4 regions of the Thiorhodovibrio winogradskyi genome follow, and region 4 is predicted to be linked to each of the others. Evidence: predicted binding sites of a transcription regulator. Region 4 holds the regulator's gene; each other region holds the start of a gene.

Region 1 (5,065 bases), 840 kb from region 4:
TGGCGGGCATGCGCGAGGTGTTACCGCGCATGCGTGCATACCTTTCACAGGCACGAGCTCATGAACCCTGTCTCTTCTTAATCCGCAAGTCGTACGGGAAGCCCCAATGAAGCCCTTTCTCCTCTCAGGGCGCACCGCCCTCATCATTCTCATCCTGGTGGCGCTCCTGGCCAACACCGCCCTTGTGCTGATCCGCCTGGACAACGCCCCAGAAGCCTACTTCCCCACCAGCTCGCCCACCGTGCAGTTCGAGAACCAACTGCGCGAGACCTTTCCGCTCGATCAAGTCCTGGTCGCGCTGTTTGAAGGCGAGGGCGATACCCTGTGGCAAGACGCCTTTCTCGCGCGGTATTTCGCCCTGGGCGAGGCGCTGGCGCGCGACCCCATGGTTGATCGGGTGCTGTCGCTCGCCAATCAGGACCACATCCGCAGCACCGAGGACGGCTTTGCCATCGAGCCCCTGCTCGATCAAGCCCAGGCGGATCAGCTCGATAATCCAAGGGAGCGCCGCGCGCGGGTGCTCGGCGACCGCTTCGCCGGCGGCATGCTCGCTAGCGAGGACGGCCAGGCCCTGGCCTTGGTGGTGCGCCCGCGCGCGCTAAACAACAGCCTGGAGCGGTTGGAGCTGGAAAACACCCTGCGCGCCGCCATCAGCGCCCACCAGCTTGATGATCATCTCACCGCCGTCGCCGGCCAGATCGCCCTGGATGTGGCGCAACTGCGCGCCATGATTCACGACACCCTGGTGCTGGTGCCCGCGACCCTGGGGTTTGGGTTGCTCATCATCTGGCTGATGTTTCGCCGCTGGCTGGCGGTGGCGGTCAGCGCCCTGGTGATTGCCGCCGTGGTCAATGTCAGCGTGGCGCTGCTGATTCTTGCGGGTAAACCCTACACCCTGATTTCCGCCATTCTGCCGCCGCTGATGTCCGCGCTCACCGTGGCGGCCTTGATTCATTGGCTCAACGCGGTGGCGCTCGCCGCGCGCCAGGGCCTGAGCGGGCCAGAGCGCGCCGCGCGCGCCGCCCATCAGGTCGGCAAGCCGATTCTGTTCGTGGCGCTGACCACTGGTGTGGGGCTGCTGTCGCTCAGCTTCAGCTCCATTCAGCCCATCGCTGCTTTCGGACAAGTGGCCGCCGCCGGCATGCTGGCCCAGGCTGCCATTATGATCTGGCTGGTCCCGCCCATTTTCGCCCGCTGGGATCGCGGCGCCTGGAGCCACCGTCGCCGGGGTGTCTCCTGGATTGACCAGAGTGTGCGCGCGCTGCGTCGCCAAGGCATGCGCCGCCCCCTTTGGGTGCTGGGACTCTCCGCCGTCCTGCTGGGCATCGGCCTGCCGCAAATCGCGCGCATTCAGACCGAGACCGATCTGCTGCGCTTTTTCCCACCCGCGCATCCCATCACCCAATCGACCGAGCGCATCGGCGAGCGGTTGGTTGGCGTCACCGCGCTGGAACTCGTCTTTCAGGCCAAGGGGCAGCGCGATGCCTTCAAGCAGCCCGAGGCGCTGCGATCCATCCAACGCACGCAGCAGTGGCTGGAGGCGCAACCAGAGGTGGATCGCGCCCTGTCGCTGGTGGATTTTATCGAGGAGATGCACCTGAGCTTCCATGGGGGAGACCCCGCCTACCGCGCGCTGCCGGACAGCCAGAACCTGATTACCCAGTACCTGCTGGTCTATGACGGGACCGATCTTTACGAGCTGGTCAACCGCGAGTTCGACCAAAGCCGCCTGGTGCTCAATCTCAACGTGCGCGGCGCCCGCGCCATTAACGATCTGATCGCGCGCATCGACAACCAGCTCGCCGACCAGAATCTCGGCGACCTGCGGGTACGCGTCGCCGGCTTTGGGCGCCTGTTCGCCGACCAGGAGCAACTGCTGATTCAGGGCCAAGTACGCGGTTTGGCCGCCGCCGTGCTGCTGATCGCGCTGCTGATGCTCATCCTGTGGCGCTCCCCGGTGCAGATGCTGGTCAGCATGATCCCCAACCTGGCCCCCATCGCGCTCATCTTCATCATCATGGGGCTGCTCGGTGTCTGGCTCGACATGGCCACCGCCATGATCGCCAGCGTCACCGTGGGCATCGCGGTCGACGATACCATCCATCTGATGCACAACTACCGCCACCGCCTGGCCGCCGGCAGCGCGCCCGTCTGGGCGCTGGCCCGCGCCTACCAGCAAACCGGGCGCGCCATCGTCGTGACCACGCTCATCCTGGGCGGACAGTTCCTGCTCATTGGCACCTCCGCCTTCAACCCCACCGCCGCCTTTGGCCTGCTCACCGCCGTCGGACTGGTCGCCGCGCTCTTCTTCGACCTTCTGGTGCTGCCGGCGCTGCTGCTTCTGACAACCCGGCGCCGGAAACCAAGGCCCCAACGCCAAGCCGAGTGACGCCAGCGCCGCCCGCTGGCCGGGGCAAAAGGCCAGCGGCTGGCGCGACTGTCAGCTTTTTTTACACCTGGCTTTTTGGCCCTTGGCGACATCCTGTTAAGTGTCTTCTTTATTCATAAAAACAGGTAGTTAAGTGATTTTTTCGGCCCTTTTCCCGTGCTGTGCGGCGCCTGTTTTGACCTTGATTGGGCCGTTTTGAGCCTGTTTTTCCGCTCAAATCGCGTCCACGGGTGTCAGGTTTTTTTACAGCTGGGCCATGCTGGCGTTTTCAAAAATAATGCGATAATAATCAGAGCCTTGAGAAGGTTTTTCGCCGTTAGCCCGCTTGTCATCAGGCTCTTCGGGGTGATTTTAGGCAAATCGAGTGTCAGCTTTTTTTACAGTCACGGCAGGGGGTGAAAAAAGAAGTCTTTTGAAACAATATGTTATAAGTTGGCATCTGGATTGCTTTAGAGATTTGCGTGGAGGGTTGGTGAGATCGGTCCTGTCCATGAACAAATTCAACTTACTGGGGAACAAAGAAATGAAATTGCACAAGAAGCATTTTGTGGGGTTTGCGCTGACGATGGCGGCTGCGCAGGCGGGTGCTACTCCATTTTTCGTCGATACCGACGGCACAGGGGTCGGGATTTCTGGAACCTTCGATGCAACGGTCTGTGCTACCTGCTCTGGCTTAAAGACGCAGATGGATTTCAGCTACAACTCTGAAACGACGATCACCCTGGACGACGCGAACCTGGTTGGTGACGCGATTACCACCATTGGCGGTCTTGGTGTAGATGGCTTTAATGACATCGGCTATGGCTATAACCGCATCAGCGGCTTTTTGCCCGGTAACGCTTCAGCTGGCTTCGTAAATGATTCCATTTTCTTTGATGTTTTTAGCGGCAGTTGGGGGTTGTCCTTTGACTTCGAACTCCAAGGGGAAATTACCGCCGCTTCTGGCAGTACAGTCGAGAGCTTGAAATACAACTCCGGCCTCATTGAGGTCTTTCTTGTCCGAGACGCCGATCCTCTTACTTCCGGCGGCGGCCTTGAATTCATCAATATCTTTGACATGACCGTGACCGGAAGCGACAACAGCAATAACCAAAACTTTATCGTAAACGGCTTTGTTTCCTTCAGCGGTGACGAAGACCCGCTTTTCCAAGACTTCTTCAATACCACAGGGGCCTCGTGTGCCGGATCTGGCAGTAGCTTCTATGACCTTGCAACCTGTGTGCCACCCGTTGAGGTGCGCTGGGTGCTTGACCAGAATCTTGACGACGAAGAAGTGACGTTCACTGCAGATCCGACGGTGGCAATGCTTTCGGGCAACCATAACGGGAGCATTAAGTTTGACGTACCCGAGCCAGCATCACTCGCATTGCTGGGCGCTGGCTTGCTGGGGTTTGGCGCTTTCGGTCGCAAAAAGGCCGCTGCGTAAATGCTTAATCCATGGGCTAACTGATTAGTCCGATATGGAAGGCGCCCTAAAAATTAGGGCGCCTTCTTTTTGCGTTGTTTTTTGGTGTAAAAAAACAGCTTATCCCGTCAGTCAATCAAGCAGGAGCCGCCGGATATACCAAAACATCAACCGCTGCATGGGGTGGCGATTGCCCCATGGCCGATAGGTTTTGATCAGCTTGTTGCGATAGGCATCAAAATGCAGCCCGTGCGGCACGCTGACCACATCACCACGCTGGAGCAGAAATTTCACCGCATTGGTACAAGCCACGCCAGCGGCCAACTCAATGCCAATGGCGGTGGAAGGCACCTTCTTCTTAAACAGATTTACCGAGCGGCGATCGACCAGATAATGCCGCTGCTGCATCGACGGCGATACGCCGACGATAAACTTTAAAATCTGATCCTCGAACGCAAAACCGTCCAGGCAGAAATACTGCTCAAAGCTCATGCCCTTGGGGTCGAAGGCAAGCATGGAGGTGCCCATTCCCATGGGCGCGGCGGTCACGGCGGGAATGCCGCGCTCATGACAGCGGGCGAATACCTTGCGGCGAATCTCCAGCGCGAACATATCCAGACTGTCCATGTACAAATCAACGCCGTCCAGAAAGTCATCGATATTCTCCAGGCTCAGTCCATTTGGCATCAGTGACAGTTGCACCTCCGGGTTGATGTCCCGCACCTGATTGGCCAGCACATCCAGCTTGGGCTTGCCCATGGTCGACTTCATCGCGCCCGCCTGCCGATTGATATTCGCCCACTCAAAGGTATCCAGATCTGTGATGGTGAACTGTCCCACCCCAAGCCGGGCAAGGGTCAGCAAATGGCTGCCGCCAACCCCGCCCAGGCCCCCAACAGCCACCCTGCAGCCGCGCAAACGCGCTTGCTCGGCTTCAGTAAACCACCCAATATTGCGCGAAAACGCAACCTCATAATCAAAGCGCTCTTGCTGAGACATTCCACACCTCTTTGTTAGCCGGCATTTCAAACAGCTCCCGCGCGTTCCGGTGAACCTTTACTGGGGAGTTTTTCGCGAGAGTTCTGGGAGTTCCGGGAACAGAAAACGAGCAAAAGGGGTCAGGATCGAATTAATTTTCGAGCCGCCCACCGGCTGCGGCACTTACCAAGCCCGGCACCCTTGACCCTGATGAAGAGCACGGACGCACAAACTCCCATCCAACCCCGCACCCGAGCCCTCGATGCGGGGTTTTTCATGTTTATCTCTGAGCA
Region 2 (5,065 bases), 2.4 Mb from region 4:
CCCAACACCCTGAGCCTGGCCTTTCCCGCCGTCACCGGGCACGACCTGCTGGCAGATGCTCCGGAGATCGCCGCCTCTCTGGGCGCGGCCTGTCATGCCGGCGCCGATGCCGTCAGCAGCGTGCTCGCCGCCATGGGCCGCCCCCCCGAGCAGGCGCACGCGACGGTGCGTCTGAGCCTGGGCGCCGAAACCAGCGATGCCGAACTGGAGCGCGCCGCCGATGTGCTGATCAACGCCTGGCGGCAGTCTGTGACGGCGGGCCAATAGAGGCGGTCGCCATGCGCGCTGAACCTCCCGAACCCGATACGAGCGGCGAGAACCCGCAGGATAGTGGCCTGTGGCCCTCGCCTGCGTATCACCAACAGGTCGAACGCCTGCGCGCGGCACTCGGCGAGACCATCTATCTGGTCGAACTCATCGAGAGCCCGGTGCAGCTTGGCGTGCATCTCAGTGGGCAGCCCTATGAACTGCTCGGCGTCATCGACTTCCCGCGCCCCGATCCGGCGCGCGGGCTGGCGCCGCATCTGCTGCTGCTTGATGACGGTCGCGGGGTCAACCTCGGGCGCATTGCCCGTGTCAGCCGCCGGCCCTTCGCGCCCGAAGCAGCGGATCTGCTCTATCTGGATCGCACGGCCGAGCAGAATCTGCTGTTTGCGCAACGGCGATTATCACCTGAGTTTCTCGCCCAGCGCAGCCGCGCGGCCTTGGGGGAATGTCTGGGGCATGGGTTGGCTGATCGAGACCGCCGACTGATGGGAGAAGATACACTCAGATGACTTGATCTTGGCCGACCGCTTGGCATCATGACGCCAAACATTCACAACATTTCAAAGCTGGCGCTCAATCACCAGGTGCGAGTCGACCTCCCGCACGCCTGGTATGTACTCGGCCAGGCTCTCGGCGACATTGCGCTCGGCCACAGAGCTGACCGAGCCGCTGAGAATAACCCGCCCGCTTTCGACCGCCATGTCGATGGCGCGCGCATTGACTCTGGTGTCCGAGGCCAATAGGCGCAGCAGGCGGGGCGCGATCCAGTCATCCGCGTTTTCTTCCGCCTTGGCGCGCTCCTCGGCTTCGCGCTCCTTGGGGATAAGCGCCGGGTCGACGCTGATGTAGTTGAAGACTTCATCGACCCCCAAGGTGCTGGCGGCCATGGCGGCGAGCCGATCCTTGGTCGCGGCGTTGCCGACCTGACCGTGCAAGCGCACGACGCCTTTTTCGACCTCCATCTTCACATCCAGCGGCTGATTGCGGGTCTGCCAGCGCAGACGCTGACGCAGGCGTGCCTTTGTGGTGCGATCACGCAGCTCGCCAATCAGTTGGCCGGATGCTGCCGCCATGGGTGCGTCCAGTTCGAGCTCCATGACGATCTCTGTATCAGCGCTCGCCATCAACTCGGCCAATTCGCGCGCCAGGTCGGCCTCAATGGCGTTGGAGACCGCGCCTTCCAGATGCCACTTGTTGGGGAAGGGAATGATCCGAATCTCGTATCCGTCGAGCAAGGGGTTGATCCGCATTAACATCTGCGCCTGCGCGGCGCGCACATCGGGCGTTTCGGCAGCAGTGGCGGTGACAACGGAGAGACTGAAGAGGGTCAGAGTAGCAAGGGTTTGCAACACCGCGATTACCTCGATAGACGACAGTCGATTTCAGTGTCCAATGGTTTGACCGCGAACGCGCGGCGTCACGCTGACGCCGCGCCGCGCTCAAGGCATTAAAGATCGCCGACGGCTTCCTTCACCCGCTCCGCGAGCACCGGATCGTAGCGCATGCCGGAAGCGATCTCGTTGTAGTCAGCAATGGAAATGCCGCTGTTCTCGACTGCCTTGACCATGGCTTCCTGGGCCTCTTGCTGCATGCTCTGGGCGGCCTCGGTGGATTTGGCCGTGGACATCTCCTCGGTCAGCTCCTGATTGAGCTCCTGCACATTCTGAAAGGCTTCGGCAAAGGTCGCCAGGGTCCCGTCGTCAACCTCGACTTGCTGTGCGCCCTGCGAGGAGTAACTGCCCTGGGGTTGGCCGCCGCCGGTTGCTCCTCCGCCCCCCATGGATTGCGCCAGCACCGGTCCGGCACTCAGGAGTCCGGCGGCGAGCAGAGCGGTGGCGGTCAGGGTATTGGTTTTGGTCAGTGTCATGATAAGACCTCCTTATAGGTCAGTTTGGCGAAAGGTGCCCCAAGACAATCAGGGATCGTGCCAAACTGCCAAGACGGCATGATTTGTCTTTTTATAACAGACCACTAGGATCAATTTTGCCGCCTCCCCGGCGGTCCCATCCAGCGCCCAAAGCGGATCATTTCGACACATGGGGCATTCCGCTACGGGTCATCCGGACCCCGTTCACCGAGTTTGCGATAGAGCGTCTTGCGCCCGATACCCAGAATGCGCGCGGCCCGCTGCTTGTTACCGCCGGTCCAGTCGAGTACCGCGCGAATATGGCTGGCCTCGACCTCGGCAAGGGTGCGCCAGTCTTCCTCTCGGGCGCCTGCCGCGGGCGATGTGGCATCCGCCGCGGTCGGTGACGCCTGGCGCACGCGCTCGGGCAGGTCATGGAATTCAATCCGCGCGCCGGCGGCCAGGGTGACCAGGCGCTCGACCAGACTGCCCAGCTCGCGCACATTGCCGGGAAAGGCGTAGTCGAGCAGCGCGCGCCAGGCCTCGGGCGCGAACTCAGGCGCCGTGCCGGCGCGCGCATGCAGGCCGAGGAAATGGCGCAAGAGATGAGCGATGTCCTCGCCGCGTTCGCGCAGCGGCGGGACATGCAGGCGAAAGGTCTCCAGCCGGTAGAACAGATCCTGGCGTAGCTCGCCAGCGGCAATACGCTCGCTCGGGTTCTGGTGGGTGGCGGCGAGAATGCGCACATCGGCGGCGATTTCCTGATTGGCGCCGACCGGGCGCACTTGGCCGTCTTGCAGCAGGCGCAGCAGTTTGGTCTGCATGGCCGGTGGCATCTCGGCGATTTCATCGAGAAACAGCGTGCCGCCGTCGGCTTCCAAAAACAGCCCGCGCCGCCCCGCGCGCGCGCCGCTGAAGGCGCCGGCGGCATGGCCGAACAATTCGGATTCCAGCAGGGTTTCGGGAATGCCGGCGCAATTGAGCGCCACGAAAGGCGCCTCGGCGCGCGTACTCTCTTGATGCAGGGCGCGCGCAACCAGTTCCTTTCCGGTGCCGGACTCGCCGGTGATGAGCACGCTGCTGTGCGACGGCGCGATGCGGCGGATCAGCTCAAAGAGCTTCAGCATGGCGGGACTTTTGCCGAGCATGCCGTGGAAGTCCCGCGCCCCCAGCAGCTCCCGATAGCGCGCCACTTCCACCTGTAATTGGCGCCGATCGAGCACCCGCGCCACCGTCAGGCGCAGATGTTCCAAATCCAATGGCTTGGTGAGAAAGTCGTCAGCCCCGGCCTTGAGCGCCGCGACGGCTTGGTCGATGGTGCCAAAGCCGGTCACCATGATGAACCCGGGCTGGGGTCGACAGGCGCGACTGGCCTGCAACACCGCCAGGCCATCGGCGCCGGGCAGGCGCAGATCGCACAGCACCAGGGCAAAGGACGCGGACGTCAGGACGGCGCGAGCGGCCTCGGCATCGGCCACGCCCAGCGCGCGATAGCCCGCGTCCGCCAGCTCGTCGATCAGCAGTTGGCGGTAGCCGTGATCGTCCTCGACCACCAGGATGCTGGCGACCTGACCGGTGTTGTTGGCGGCTGTCTCGGCGTTTGTCATCCGGAAGTCTCTGCTGCGCGGCCCTCTGGTGCGCCATGCACAATGACAGGCGGTAATGCGATTTGAAAACAGGCGCCGCCCAGCCCCCCGGCCTCCAGCGACAAGTGCCCATCATGCTCGGCGATCGCTGCGCGTGCCACCGCCAGCCCAAGCCCGGTGCCCTGGCCAACTGGCTTGGTGGTGAAAAAGGGCTCGAACAACCGCTCGCGCGCGGACTCGGCAATGCCTGGCCCGTCGTCGCTCACCCACAGCCGCAGTCCGTCGTCATCCAGCTCGGCGCTGATCAACACCCGGGCGTGAGCGGCGTTCAGGGCATTGTCGAGCAGATTGCCGAGCGCCTGCTCCAGTCGCAACGGGTCGGCATACAGGCGTTGCCCGGCCAGCTCGGGCGACAACGCCACATCGACCGCCACTGGCCGCTGTGCCGCCTGGGTGCAGCGGCTCACCACGCCATCAATCAGCGGCCCCAGCAATACCGCGCGCCGGTGCAGCGGATTGCGGCGGGCAAAATCCAGCAGTTCCCGCACAATGCGCGAGATGCGATCCAGCTCCTCGCGCTGCGCGGCCAGCTCCGCGCGCGCCGGCGATGACGCGGGTAGCCCGCGCAACGCGCGTTGCGCTCGCCCGGCGACACTGCCAAGCGGCGTGCCCAGTTCATGCGCGAGCCCCGCGGCCAAACGACCGACGGCAGCGAGCTTTTCGGACTGGCGCAGCTCGCGCTCAAGCCGCGCTTCGCGTTCGCGCTGAGCGCGCAGATTGCGCTCGGAGGTCTCCCAGCGATCAATCATGGCGTTGATGCCGACGCCGAGCTGCTTAAGCTCCACCGGCCCGCGCACCGGTATGCGCAGACCGCTCTCGCCGGTGCCGATGGGCGCCATGGCGGCGGTGAGCGCACGCACATGGCGCCCTATGGCGCGATGGTGGCCGATCAGCACAATCAGCACAAAAAGCACCGCCACCAGCAGCACTAGGGTGCCGCCCACCCAGCGCAGCCGCGTCAGGTAGGCTTCGAAACGGCTCAGATCGCGGGTGACTTGCAGCAGTCCGACCACAGTGCCAGCGGGATCGTACAGCGGCAGAAAGAAGGAAAACACCTCGCGCCCGCGCCTTTCCTCGACACTACCCTGGGTGCCCTCCGCCGTCACGGCGCGCGCATCGCGCCGGCGCTCCAGCAGCGGACTGCGGGGTCCGCTGGTGGCGACTTGCTCACCCGCGCGGTCATACACATAGGCGCCAAATACCTGATCGATCTGGAACACCGAGTCCAGGGCCTCGCGCACCGCCACGACATCGCCCCGCACCATGGCTGCGGCAATGGGCAGACGAATCGAGCGGGCAATCAGCT
Region 3 (5,065 bases), 750 kb from region 4:
ACGCATCAGGGCACGCACGGCGGAGTCGGTGATTGTCAGCTCCCGGCCCTGGGTCTTGGCGATTTTGGCAACCAGAAAGCGCGCCAGATCCGGAATGTCCTCGATGCGCTCGCTCAGCGCTGGCATGTAGATGGGCATGACGTTCAGGCGATAATAGAGATCCTCGCGGAACTGGCCCTCGCGGACCTCTTGCTCCAGATTGCGATTGGTCGCGGCGATCACCCGCACATCGACTTTTAATGTGCGATTGCCGCCGACTCGCTCGAATTCGCCTTCCTGCAGTACGCGCAGCAACTTGGCCTGGAATACGGCGCTAATTTCGCCGATTTCATCCAGAAAGAGCGTCCCGCCGTCGGCTTGCTCGAAGCGGCCCTTGCGCAGGCCGCTCGCGCCGGTGAAGGCGCCTTTTTCATGCCCGAACAACTCGGATTCCAGCAGGCTATCCGGCAGCGCGGCGCAGTTGAGTTTGATGAAGGTGCCACGCGCACGCGGGGAATTGTAATGGATGGCGCTGGCGATCAACTCCTTGCCGGTGCCGGACTCACCGCGAATCAGCACCGTGGTGTTCCACTTGGCCACCTGGCGCACTTGGTCAAACACCACCCGCATGCGCTGGGTATGGCCGATGATGTTCTCGAACCCATGGGCACCCTTGAGATGGCGACGCAACTTGTCGCGCTCCTCGCGCAGGGCGCTTTGCTCGGCGGCCACGGTGCGCGCCAGCCTGACAGCCTGGCCGATCAGGTTGGCAACCATCTCCAAAAAAAGCGCCCGTTCCTCAAGCAAAGTGTCACGATCCGGTGGCTGCACGGCCAAAACGCCAATGGCGCCTTCCTCGCCCAGGCGAATGGGCACGCCGATGAAGGGCAGATCGCGGTGATACAGATTTAAGCGATCAAGAAAGCGCGGTTCGTCGCCGACGCGCGGTAAAATCCAGGGCTCGTCGGCCTCGAGGATGTGTCCGATCACCCCCTCGCCGGGGCGATAGCGGATGGTCTCGAAGGGTTCGGCAACCTCGTCGTGGATGGCGCTTAGCATCAGCTCGCCGCTTTCCTCATCCATCAGGCAGACAATGCCGCGCTCCAGCCCGCCGCGTTCGTGCAGCGTCTTGAGCAGCGCGCGCAGGGTCTGGTGAAGGTCGAGCGAGCGACTCAGCACCCGGCTGACCTCGAACAGGGTCTCGAGCTGGGACTCGAGCTGCGTCAGGCGCGCGCGCTCGCCCGGCGCGCCAGTGTCAGCATCGGTCTGCTTCATGCTCTGCATCCTTGAGTGTCCGCCAGAGTTTCTGCCACAGTATTCACCACGATCGCGCTCTTACTCCTGTGAAGGGGTGTGACTTAGCACCAGCTTGACCCGGCAGCCATCGTCGAAGGCGTCGTCGATCTCAATGGTGCCACTATGTTGGTTGACGATTTCCTGCGCCAGCGCCAACCCCATGCCGGCGCGCCCGCGTCGGCGCCGCCAGCCGACGAAGAAGGGCTCGAACGCCTTGAGTCGGTCGGCGGCGGGCAAACCAGGGCCATTGTCCTGAATGATGACTTCGACCGAGCCGTCAAGCGCGCGCGTGGCCAGGCGCAGCTCGCGCTGGGCGCGGCGGCTCTCGTGCAAGGCTTGCAGGGCGTTGTCGATCAGGTATTTGAACAAAGAGCGCAACTGATTGCGATGCCCTGACAGCTCGGGTAGTTGCATCGCCGGCTGCCAGTCGATCACCACCCCGGCGGCCAGCAGGCGGTCGGTTTCGAGCTCCAAGACATGGCGCAGGAGTTCGTTGATATTGACCATGACACCGGCTTCGGGCGCCTCGCTCGGCAAGGCCGCGCGCAGGGTGGCCAGCGCCCGCTCGCTGGCGGTGCTGATCTGGCGCAGATGATCGATGAACAGGCCAAGCTCGCCGTCGCGATCACCGAACATGGTTGTGGCGGCGCGGATGAGATTCAGCGGCTGCTCGATCTGATAACTGGCCGCCGCCAAGGCCTCGCGCACCCCTTCGGATAATTGCTGCTCGGCCAGGCGCGCGCGCAGATGCTCGAGATGGGCGCGGTCGATCTCGCGCCGGCGCGCGGTCACCTCATTGGCCAGCAGCAGCAGCCGATGCTCGCCAGCCTCGGCGGCGCCAAAGTAGCCACGCACGCTGGCGTCGGATTCGTTCACCGCCACGCCGGAGCAGGAAAACCAGCGCGGCGCGCTGCTGCCAGGCGCTAGCAGGCTAATTTCAACATCCTTGAAGCCGTCGCCCTTGAGCACCCGCTCAAGCGGATCGAAGCCGGCCTGTTCAATCAATGCCTGCCGCAGCGCCCTGGCCGGTTCCTCGCCACGCAGATCGCCAAGGAGTTTTTTGTACTCCATGTTATCGAGCATGATCCGCCCCTCGGCATCGAGCAGGACCACTAGCACCGGGGCGGCATTGAGCACCGCCTCGCTGCGAATCTTTTGCGCGCGCAGATCGGCCTCCAGGCGATGCTCGCGCGTCACATCGCGGTGCATGCCGAGGAAAAAGCGAATGCGCCCGCCAGCATCGAGCACCGGGGAGATGATCAGCTCGGCCAGATAGTCGCCGCCATCGCGGGTGCGATTGACCAAAATACCCGTCCAGGTATTCTTGCTCTGGATGGTGCGCCACAGTTGCTGGTAGATGCTGCTAGGCGTGGCGTTGTTGGACAGGATCGACTGGTTGCGCCCGATGACTTGGTCACGATCATAGCCAGTGAGTTGCTCAAAGGCGGCATTGACATAAAGAATATCCGCCTTGTCGTCCGTGATGGAAATGGCCACGGGCGCCTGCTCGACGGTCTCGAAATACACCCGTGGCGGCAGGGGCGCGTCCGGATCACCCGCCATGAGCGTGAGCACGCGCAGCACCTCGGGCGGGGTGTCGGCTGGGGGCGCGGCGAGAAATCGCGCCAAGGCGTTCATAGCCTCGGTTTCTTCCGCGCTTGGCGGCCTGGTGCTTGCGCCAGCCCCCGTTCTGGAACCCGTATTGGCGCCTGGCGCGGCATCGGGCCCGACGGTCAGTCTGACATCGGCTCCGGTCCCGGGTCGGGCCTCTGCTTGGGCGAATCTTGATCCAGCCACGAGTAATTTCCTCCAGCATCTGTGCGCCTTGGCTGAGGCCAGTTGACCGGCGCCCCGTGACTAACCAAGTCGACCGACCGCTGTGTGACCCAGTGGGGAGCAAGCCGGCGCGCCGCGGCCAGCCTGCCTCTTTAGATGGCGACAGCATAAAGCAGAATTCGCGCCAGCGTCGATGTGCATCCTTCGCGAGCTGAAGAAGCGGCTGCCAGCCGCTTCGTAACGCGCCAGAACAAGAAGAACCAGAACCAGAACCAGAACTCGTTTAGGGCCCCGCGGCCTGGGAAGGCTTGAGGAAACGAACGCCTTGTCGGGAAGGCGACAAAGACAGCCCAGTCCTCCAGGCAACCTGTGGCATCCGCGACAAGCGCGCGCGTCGCAAACGCCGGCCAGCCGCTCGCGACAGGCGCCGGCGGCGATTGGCACCGGCCTTGCTTGCTCAGGCAGACCCGCTGCTTCGGCACGCCCGACAGAACACCACCGCTGCCTTGGTCCTGATTGCCATGTCCGATGCTCTACTCTTGATTCTCGGCACCGCGCTGGTCAATAACGTGGTCCTGGTCAAATTCCTGGGCTTGTGCCCCTTCATGGGCGTATCCAACAAGCTCGACAGTGCCCTGGGGATGGGACTGGCCACCACCTTTGTGCTCACTCTGGCCGGCGCCGCGAGCTGGCTGCTGGAACATTGGCTGCTGCAGCCGCTGAATCTGGAATTCCTGCGCATCCTGACCTTCATCCTGGCCATCGCCGCCGTGGTGCAGTTTACCGAAATGGCGGTGCGCAAAATGTCCCCGACGCTCTACCAGGTGCTGGGTATTTTTCTACCCCTGATCACCACCAACTGCGCGGTGCTCGGCGTGGCCCTGCTCAATGTCCAGGAAGCGCATGCTTTCGCTGAAAGCCTGCTCTACGGCTTCGGCTCGGCGCTCGGCTTCACCCTGGTCATGGTGCTCTTCGCCGGGCTGCGCGAGCGCCTCGCCCTGGCCCAGGTGCCGGATGCCTTCGCCGGCACCCCCATCGCCTTCGTGGTCGCGGGGCTGCTCTCTCTCGCCTTCATGGGCTTCGCCGGCTTAGCGTGAACCGCCAACAACCAGCCACTAGCCACTAGCCACTAGCCACTAGAATGATCAGCGCCATCCTCAGTCTTACCGCGCTTGGCCTAGCCCTGGGCACCCTGCTTGGCATTGCCGACCGCTTTCTGCGCGTGCGGGGCAATCCACTGGAGGCCGAGGTTGAAGCCCTGCTGCCGGGCTCCCAGTGCGGGCAGTGCGGTTATCCTGGTTGCACACCGGCCGCGGCCGCCATTGCCAGCGGCGAGGCAGCCGTGACCTGCTGCCCACCGGGCGGGCGCGCACTGGCCGAGGCGCTGGCCGAGAAGCTTGGCGTCTCGCTTGATGCATCGGCCGTGAGCGATGCCGAGCCCAGGGTCGCCTTCATTCATGAGCGGTCCTGCATCGGCTGCACCAAGTGCATGAAACGCTGCCCGACCGACGCCATCATGGGCGCCAAGGACATGATTCATGCCGTCTTCGCCGATGCCTGCACTGGCTGCGGGCTGTGCTTTGACGACTGCCCGACCGAGTGCATCGAAATGCGTCCTGTCGGCCACACACCTCAGAGCTGGTATTGGCCCTTGCCGGACCTTGGGCCGGGGGCTGGAACGAGCGCGGGCACGACACCGAGTCCAACCTCGACCGCGCTCATCATGCCGGAGGTCGCCGCCTAATGCGTCTATTCCGTATTCGTGGCGGCGTCCATCCCGATGACCGCAAGCAGCTGTCGGCCGAACGCCCCATCGAGCCTCTGCCCTTGCCGTCGCTGCTGCACATCCCCTTGCAACAGCATATCGGTGCCGCGGCCAACCCCGTGGTCGAGCGCCGTCAGCGAGTCGCCAAGGGCGAGTTGATCGCGCGCGCCCAGGGGCCGGTCTCCGCGCCCATTCATGCACCCACCTCGGGACGCATCGCCGGCATTGGGCTGTATCCGGCCAATCATC
Region 4 (5,065 bases):
GCGCATGGGCGACCTGGCGCAGCGGCTCGAGCAACTCGCGTTCGTAGTCGATGGCTTCGGTCAGGGAACGCTGTTCGCTGGTGAGCGGATGCTTGCGCCGCGTCTCGCTAAAGCGCGTCATGAGTCGCTCGGTCTGAGCCTCGAGAAAAATCAGCTGCGGGCTGATGCCCTGTTCGCCGAGCGCCACCAGGACCCGCGGTAGTTGACGCAAATCATCCGGGTGGCTGCGCGCGTCTATGCCCACGGCGGTGCCGACGCAGTCCGCGCACAAGGCCGGGTCACTCTGGCGCAGCCCCAGCGCGAGCTCGCTCAGCAGGAAGAGCGGCAGATTATCGATGCAGTTATAGCCGATGTCCTCGAGCGTATTGAGCGCCACGCTCTTGCCGGCGCCCGAGAGTCCGCTGACGATGATGAAATCCATGGTTTGACGGGCCTATCTTGGAGTCAGGTGGAATCAGCCGCGGATGATTCAAGTCCAGGCCTCGCGGGCGCTGTACTTGGCCTCCCAGACCGGCGCATCGGTGGCCAGGAGTTTGGCCTGACGCTCGGCCAGATCGGTTCCGGCATCATAGCCCCGGATACGCAGGATTTGGCTGCGCACGGCCGTCTCGAGCAGGACAGCGAGATTGCGCCCGGGTGCCACCGGGATGGTGATTTCCGGCACCGCGATACCGAGAATGGTGCGAGCGGACAGGCTGCCAAGCAGGCGGTCGACGTCGGCCAGTTCGCTGCTGTCGTAAGCCCGCATGCGAATGACCAGCTTTAGGCGGTCTGTCTCGCGCACCGCGCTCTCGCCGAACATGGCGCGAATATTAAGCACACCAAGGCCGCGTACTTCAAGAAAATCACGCAGCACGGGCGGGCAGTGGCCCTCGATGATCTCGGGTGCGACCCGGGCAAATTCAGGTGCGTCATCGGCGATGAGTCGGTGTCCGCGCGCGATGAGTTCGAGCGCCAGTTCGCTCTTGCCGATGCCGGGGTCACCGACCAGGAGCACACCCATGCCGAGAACCTCGAGAAAAACACCATGCAGGGTGATGCGCTCGGCAAAGGCATGAGTCAGCACATGCTGCAAGTGCTCCACAAGATCCTGGTCGTTCAGGCTCGAACCCAGCAAAGGGGTGTGCTCCCGCTCGGCACGGGCGCGGAATTCGGGGTCGGGCTCCAGCCCGTCGGAGAAAATGACCGCGATGGGTTGTGCGGTGAAGACCCGCGTCATCATGTCGGCGCGGGCGTCCGGGTGTAAATCGCTCAGGTAATCGGACTCGGCTGGACCGACAATTTGCACCCGGTTCGGGCGGATGCAGTTCATGGAGCCCACCAAACGCTGACGCGGAGGCTGAGTGGATGATGGGGCAGATGACCGGGTCGATGATGGGCGCTGGATGGATGACGAGGGTGGATTGAACAGAGGAATGGGCGTTGGCGGAGGCTCAAGTAGCCAGCGCAGCTTGAGCGGCTTGCTCAGGCTGTCGACCAGATGCTGCAGGGAGTCGCGGGCTTTCACCTGGCCCCGCGGGCTGGTGTCGGAGACGCCTGGGTGAGGATCTCGAGCAGTGCTCGTGGATCCTCGGCTGCGCGTAAGCGCTGGCGAAGTGGATCCTGATTGAAGATTTCCGCCAGATTGGCAAGCAGTTGCAGATGGGTCTCGTTGGCACTCTCGGGCACCAGGAGCGCAAAGGCGAGATTAATGGGTTGGTCGTCGATAGCATCGAAGGCGACGGGCTCGCGCATCTGAATGAAGGCACCAATGGAATCCGTGATATCCGCCACCCGTGCATGGGGTAGCGCCACGCCATGACCGAGGCCGGTGCTGCCGAGGCGTTCGCGCTCGAGCAGGCGATCAAACACTGCCTCGCGGCTGAGCTGGGGCTGCTCGGCGACCAGCAGCTCGGCCAGGGTTTCCAGCAGCCGCTTTTTGCTGCTGATGCTGGCCCCGGCGAGCACTCGGTGCTCGACGATGAGTTGCGGGGGAAACATGTGCGCTGGCTCTCCGGTGGAGTAAAGAAAAACCGGAGCCGGCATGACCGGCTCCGGTACCTGGTCATCAGTGAATGATGTCGGTCCGCTTGTGGTGGGACACTTGATAGGACGCTTGATAGGACAGGTGATAGGACAGGGGGGGCAGGCGCCGCCTTTGACCTCAGTCCTCCTCGAGCGCATCCGCTGCCGCCTCGTCGGTGGCGGCCAGTTCGGCGCTAGCCGCCTTGGCCCCGGGCGCGCGATGACTTTGGCGCTTTTCCTTGTGCTTGAGTACCTGGCGGTCGAGTTTGTCGATGAGCCCATCGATGGCGGCGTACATATCCTCGTGCGTGGCATCGGCATGGACATTGGCGCCATTGACGAGCAGCGTGGCTTCTGCCTTCTGGCGAAGCTTCTCGACGCTCAGGATGACGTTGGCATTGATGACATGGTCAAAGTGGCGCTCGAGGCGGGAAAATTTATTATCGACATAGTCCTTGAGTGGTTCGGTAATGTCGACATGATGCCCCGTGAGCTTGATTTGCATAGGTGATGACTCCTGGATGGTCGAACGCGGCGAAAAGCCGATGCAATGGCCGATGCAATAACAGGGTGGGATTTGACCACAAAAGGGCCGGAAGATGAAAACCCGACTGTCATGCGAGCCGCTTGCGCTCGTTCGAGGGCGGGATGCCCATGGCTTCGCGGTATTTGGCGACTGTTCGTCGTGCCACCTTAATGCCCTGATCCGACAGGATCTCGGCGATTTTATTGTCACTCAGTGGTTTGTTGGCCGTCTCCGCGGCGACCAACTTGCGGATAAAGGCGCGGATGGCAGTCGATGAACACTCGCCCCCTGAAGTCGTGTTGACGTGACTCGAGAAGAAATATTTAAACTCGAAAGTTCCCCTGGGGGTGTGCATGTACTTTTGCGTGGTCACGCGCGAGACGGTGGATTCATGCAGCTCCAACGACTCGGCGATGTCGCGCAGCACCAACGGGCGCATGGCCTCTTCGCCAAAATCGAAAAAGTCTTGCTGCAGCTCGACGATTTTAGTTGCCACGCGCAGGACGGTGTCATTGCGGCTGAGCAGGCTCTTGATAAACCACTGCGCTTCCTGCAGATGGGATTTCAGGCATTGATTGTCCTCGGCCTTGTCGGCACGCCGAATGAGCTGTCTGTAGCTCTCGTTCACGCGGATGCGCGGTGTGCTGTCCGGATTGAGCTCCACCCTCCAGCGGCCGTGGCGGCGGCGCACCAGCACATCGGGCTTGATGTACTCCGGTTGCACCTCGGTCACGGCCGAGCCTGGGCGCGGATTCAGGGAGCGGATCAGCGTCAGTGCCTGGCCCAAGGCGTCATCGTCGAGCTTGGTGCCGCGGCGCATGGCGTCCAGATCATTGCGCGCAAGGGCGTCGAAATGGTGCTCGCAGATGCGCAGCGCATGGTCGCGTCGAGGCTGGTTATCGGCCAGCTGGCGCAGTTGCAGGATCAGGCATTCGCGCAGATCGCGCGCCGCTAGCCCTGGCGGGTCGAAGCTCTGAATGCGATGCAGCACCGCCTCGATCTCGTCCTGCTCGAGTTCCGGGTCATTGAGAATCTCCGGCAGTTCGCTCAGATCCAGGCGCAGGTAGCCGTCGGCGTCGATGGCATCGATCAGCGCCTCGGCCACGGCCTGGTCGCGGGCGCCGAAACGGGTCAGATTGAGCTGCCAGGCGATATGATCGTGAAGGGTTTGCGGGCGCGAGCGCTGGGCGAAGAGGTCAAAATCATTGCCATCGCCGGACTGGGAGCCGGATTGGGCGCTGGCTTGAGCACCGCTGCTTGGCATGGAATCGAAGGTATCGGCAAGGGAATCGGCCGCGGTATCGGCAAAGGTATCCGTCCATTCGCTGTCGGTGGGCAGCTCGTTGGGCATGTCCTCGCGCTCCGGGCGCAGCGAACCATCGAGCCTGGCCTCCTCGAGACGCAGGGCGCTGGCCTCGTCCTGGTTGCGGCGATCTTCCCGAGTGCCTGGTTCCGGCAGGTCGTCATCGGCGTTCTCGAGCATCAGGTTGGACTCGAGCGCCTGTTGGATTTCCTGCTGGAGATCCAGGGTCGAGAGCTGCAGGAGCCTGATGGCCTGCTGCAGCTGCGGCGTCATCGTCAGCTGCTGGCCGAGGCGCAGTTGAATGCTTTGCTTCATCGCGAGGGCTTCAACTGACAGCGGGCAGGCAAGGTGACGGACAAGGTGGCCGGCAGCGGAACTTCGACGGGATGGGCATGGATGGCAATGTTGGAATGGCGAATGTAAATTGCATGGGGCAATTTTGATTGTAGCTGATCTTGGCCAACTCGATGCAAAGTCGGGGGCTCGGTCCTGGTGTCTGAATGTCAGAGAAAAGAGCGCTAGAGAACAAATCGTGCCCGTCATGGAGCGCAATTTGATGGGTCCAGGAGCTGATCACAGCCGAAAATGCTCGCCAAGATAGACGGCGCGTACCTGGGTATTGTCGAGCAAAACCGAGGGCGCGCCCTCGGCAATCACCTGGCCGTCGTTGATGATGTAGGCGCGATCGCAGATGTCGAGCGTTTCCCGCACATTGTGGTCGGTCACCAGCACGCCGATGCCGCGCTTGCGCAGATGGGTGATGATGTTTTTGATATCGACCACGGCAATGGGGTCAACACCGGCAAAGGGCTCGTCGAGCAACATGATTTTTGGCTCGACGGCAAGAGCGCGGGCAATTTCCAGTCGCCGGCGCTCGCCCCCCGACAGACTGAGGGCGAGGGATTGGGCAATGTGCGCGATGCCAAGCTCATCGAGCAACGCCTCGCAAGACTGGCGGCGCTGGTTGTCGTTGAGGTCAGGGCGGGTTTCGAGCACCGCCATCAGGTTGTCCGCGGCACTCAGTTTGCGAAATACCGATGGTTCCTGGGCCAGATAGCTCAGGCCGCGGCGGGCGCGCGCGTGCATGGGCGCGAGGGTCACATCCTCGCCAGCGAGCAGAATGCGTCCGGCATCGGCGCCTACCAGGCCGACGATCATGTAGAAGCTGGTAGTCTTGCCGGCGCCATTGGGACCAAGCAAACCGACCACCTCGCCGGCGCTCACGGCAATAT

Evidence for each region. Region 4 encodes sigma-54, which starts transcription at its own class of promoters, with help from an activator protein. Its sites were predicted from a motif close to TGGCANGNTNCNTGCTT; they were not measured.
Region 1: Thiowin_RS05090 (PEP-CTERM sorting domain-containing protein) is a predicted target of sigma-54. The motif match lies at 2,823-2,839, and genes of this name have one in related genera.
Region 2: Thiowin_RS11920 (DUF4168 domain-containing protein) is a predicted target of sigma-54. The motif match lies at 2,181-2,197, and genes of this name have one in related genera.
Region 3: rsxA (electron transport complex subunit RsxA) is a predicted target of sigma-54. The motif match lies at 3,490-3,506, and genes of this name have one in related genera.

Annotation. Positions count from the first base shown of each region.
Region 1 is NZ_CP121472.1:1,132,208-1,137,272, reverse strand. Features, by position in the region: gene Thiowin_RS05095 (efflux RND transporter permease subunit) at 107-2,389, shown strand; gene Thiowin_RS05090 (PEP-CTERM sorting domain-containing protein) at 2,880-3,815, shown strand; gene Thiowin_RS05085 (ThiF family adenylyltransferase) at 3,927-4,793, opposite strand.
Region 2 is NZ_CP121472.1:2,679,865-2,684,929, reverse strand. Features, by position in the region: gene Thiowin_RS11935 (cysteine desulfurase family protein) at 1-267, shown strand, start outside; gene Thiowin_RS11930 (hypothetical protein) at 279-776, shown strand; gene Thiowin_RS11925 (BON domain-containing protein) at 828-1,619, opposite strand; gene Thiowin_RS11920 (DUF4168 domain-containing protein) at 1,715-2,134, opposite strand; gene Thiowin_RS11915 (sigma-54-dependent transcriptional regulator) at 2,317-3,720, opposite strand; gene Thiowin_RS11910 (ATP-binding protein) at 3,717-5,065, opposite strand, start outside.
Region 3 is NZ_CP121472.1:1,042,981-1,048,045, forward strand. Features, by position in the region: gene nifA (nif-specific transcriptional activator NifA) at 1-1,254, opposite strand, end outside; gene nifL (nitrogen fixation negative regulator NifL) at 1,315-2,913, opposite strand; gene rsxA (electron transport complex subunit RsxA) at 3,573-4,148, shown strand; gene rsxB (electron transport complex subunit RsxB) at 4,193-4,795, shown strand; gene rsxC (electron transport complex subunit RsxC) at 4,795-5,065, shown strand, end outside.
Region 4 is NZ_CP121472.1:291,807-296,871, reverse strand. Features, by position in the region: gene rapZ (RNase adapter RapZ) at 1-421, opposite strand, end outside; gene hprK (HPr(Ser) kinase/phosphatase) at 470-1,507, opposite strand; gene Thiowin_RS01525 (PTS sugar transporter subunit IIA) at 1,504-2,025, opposite strand; gene hpf (ribosome hibernation-promoting factor, HPF/YfiA family) at 2,144-2,509, opposite strand; gene Thiowin_RS01515 (RNA polymerase factor sigma-54) at 2,619-4,148, opposite strand; gene lptB (LPS export ABC transporter ATP-binding protein) at 4,407-5,065, opposite strand, start outside.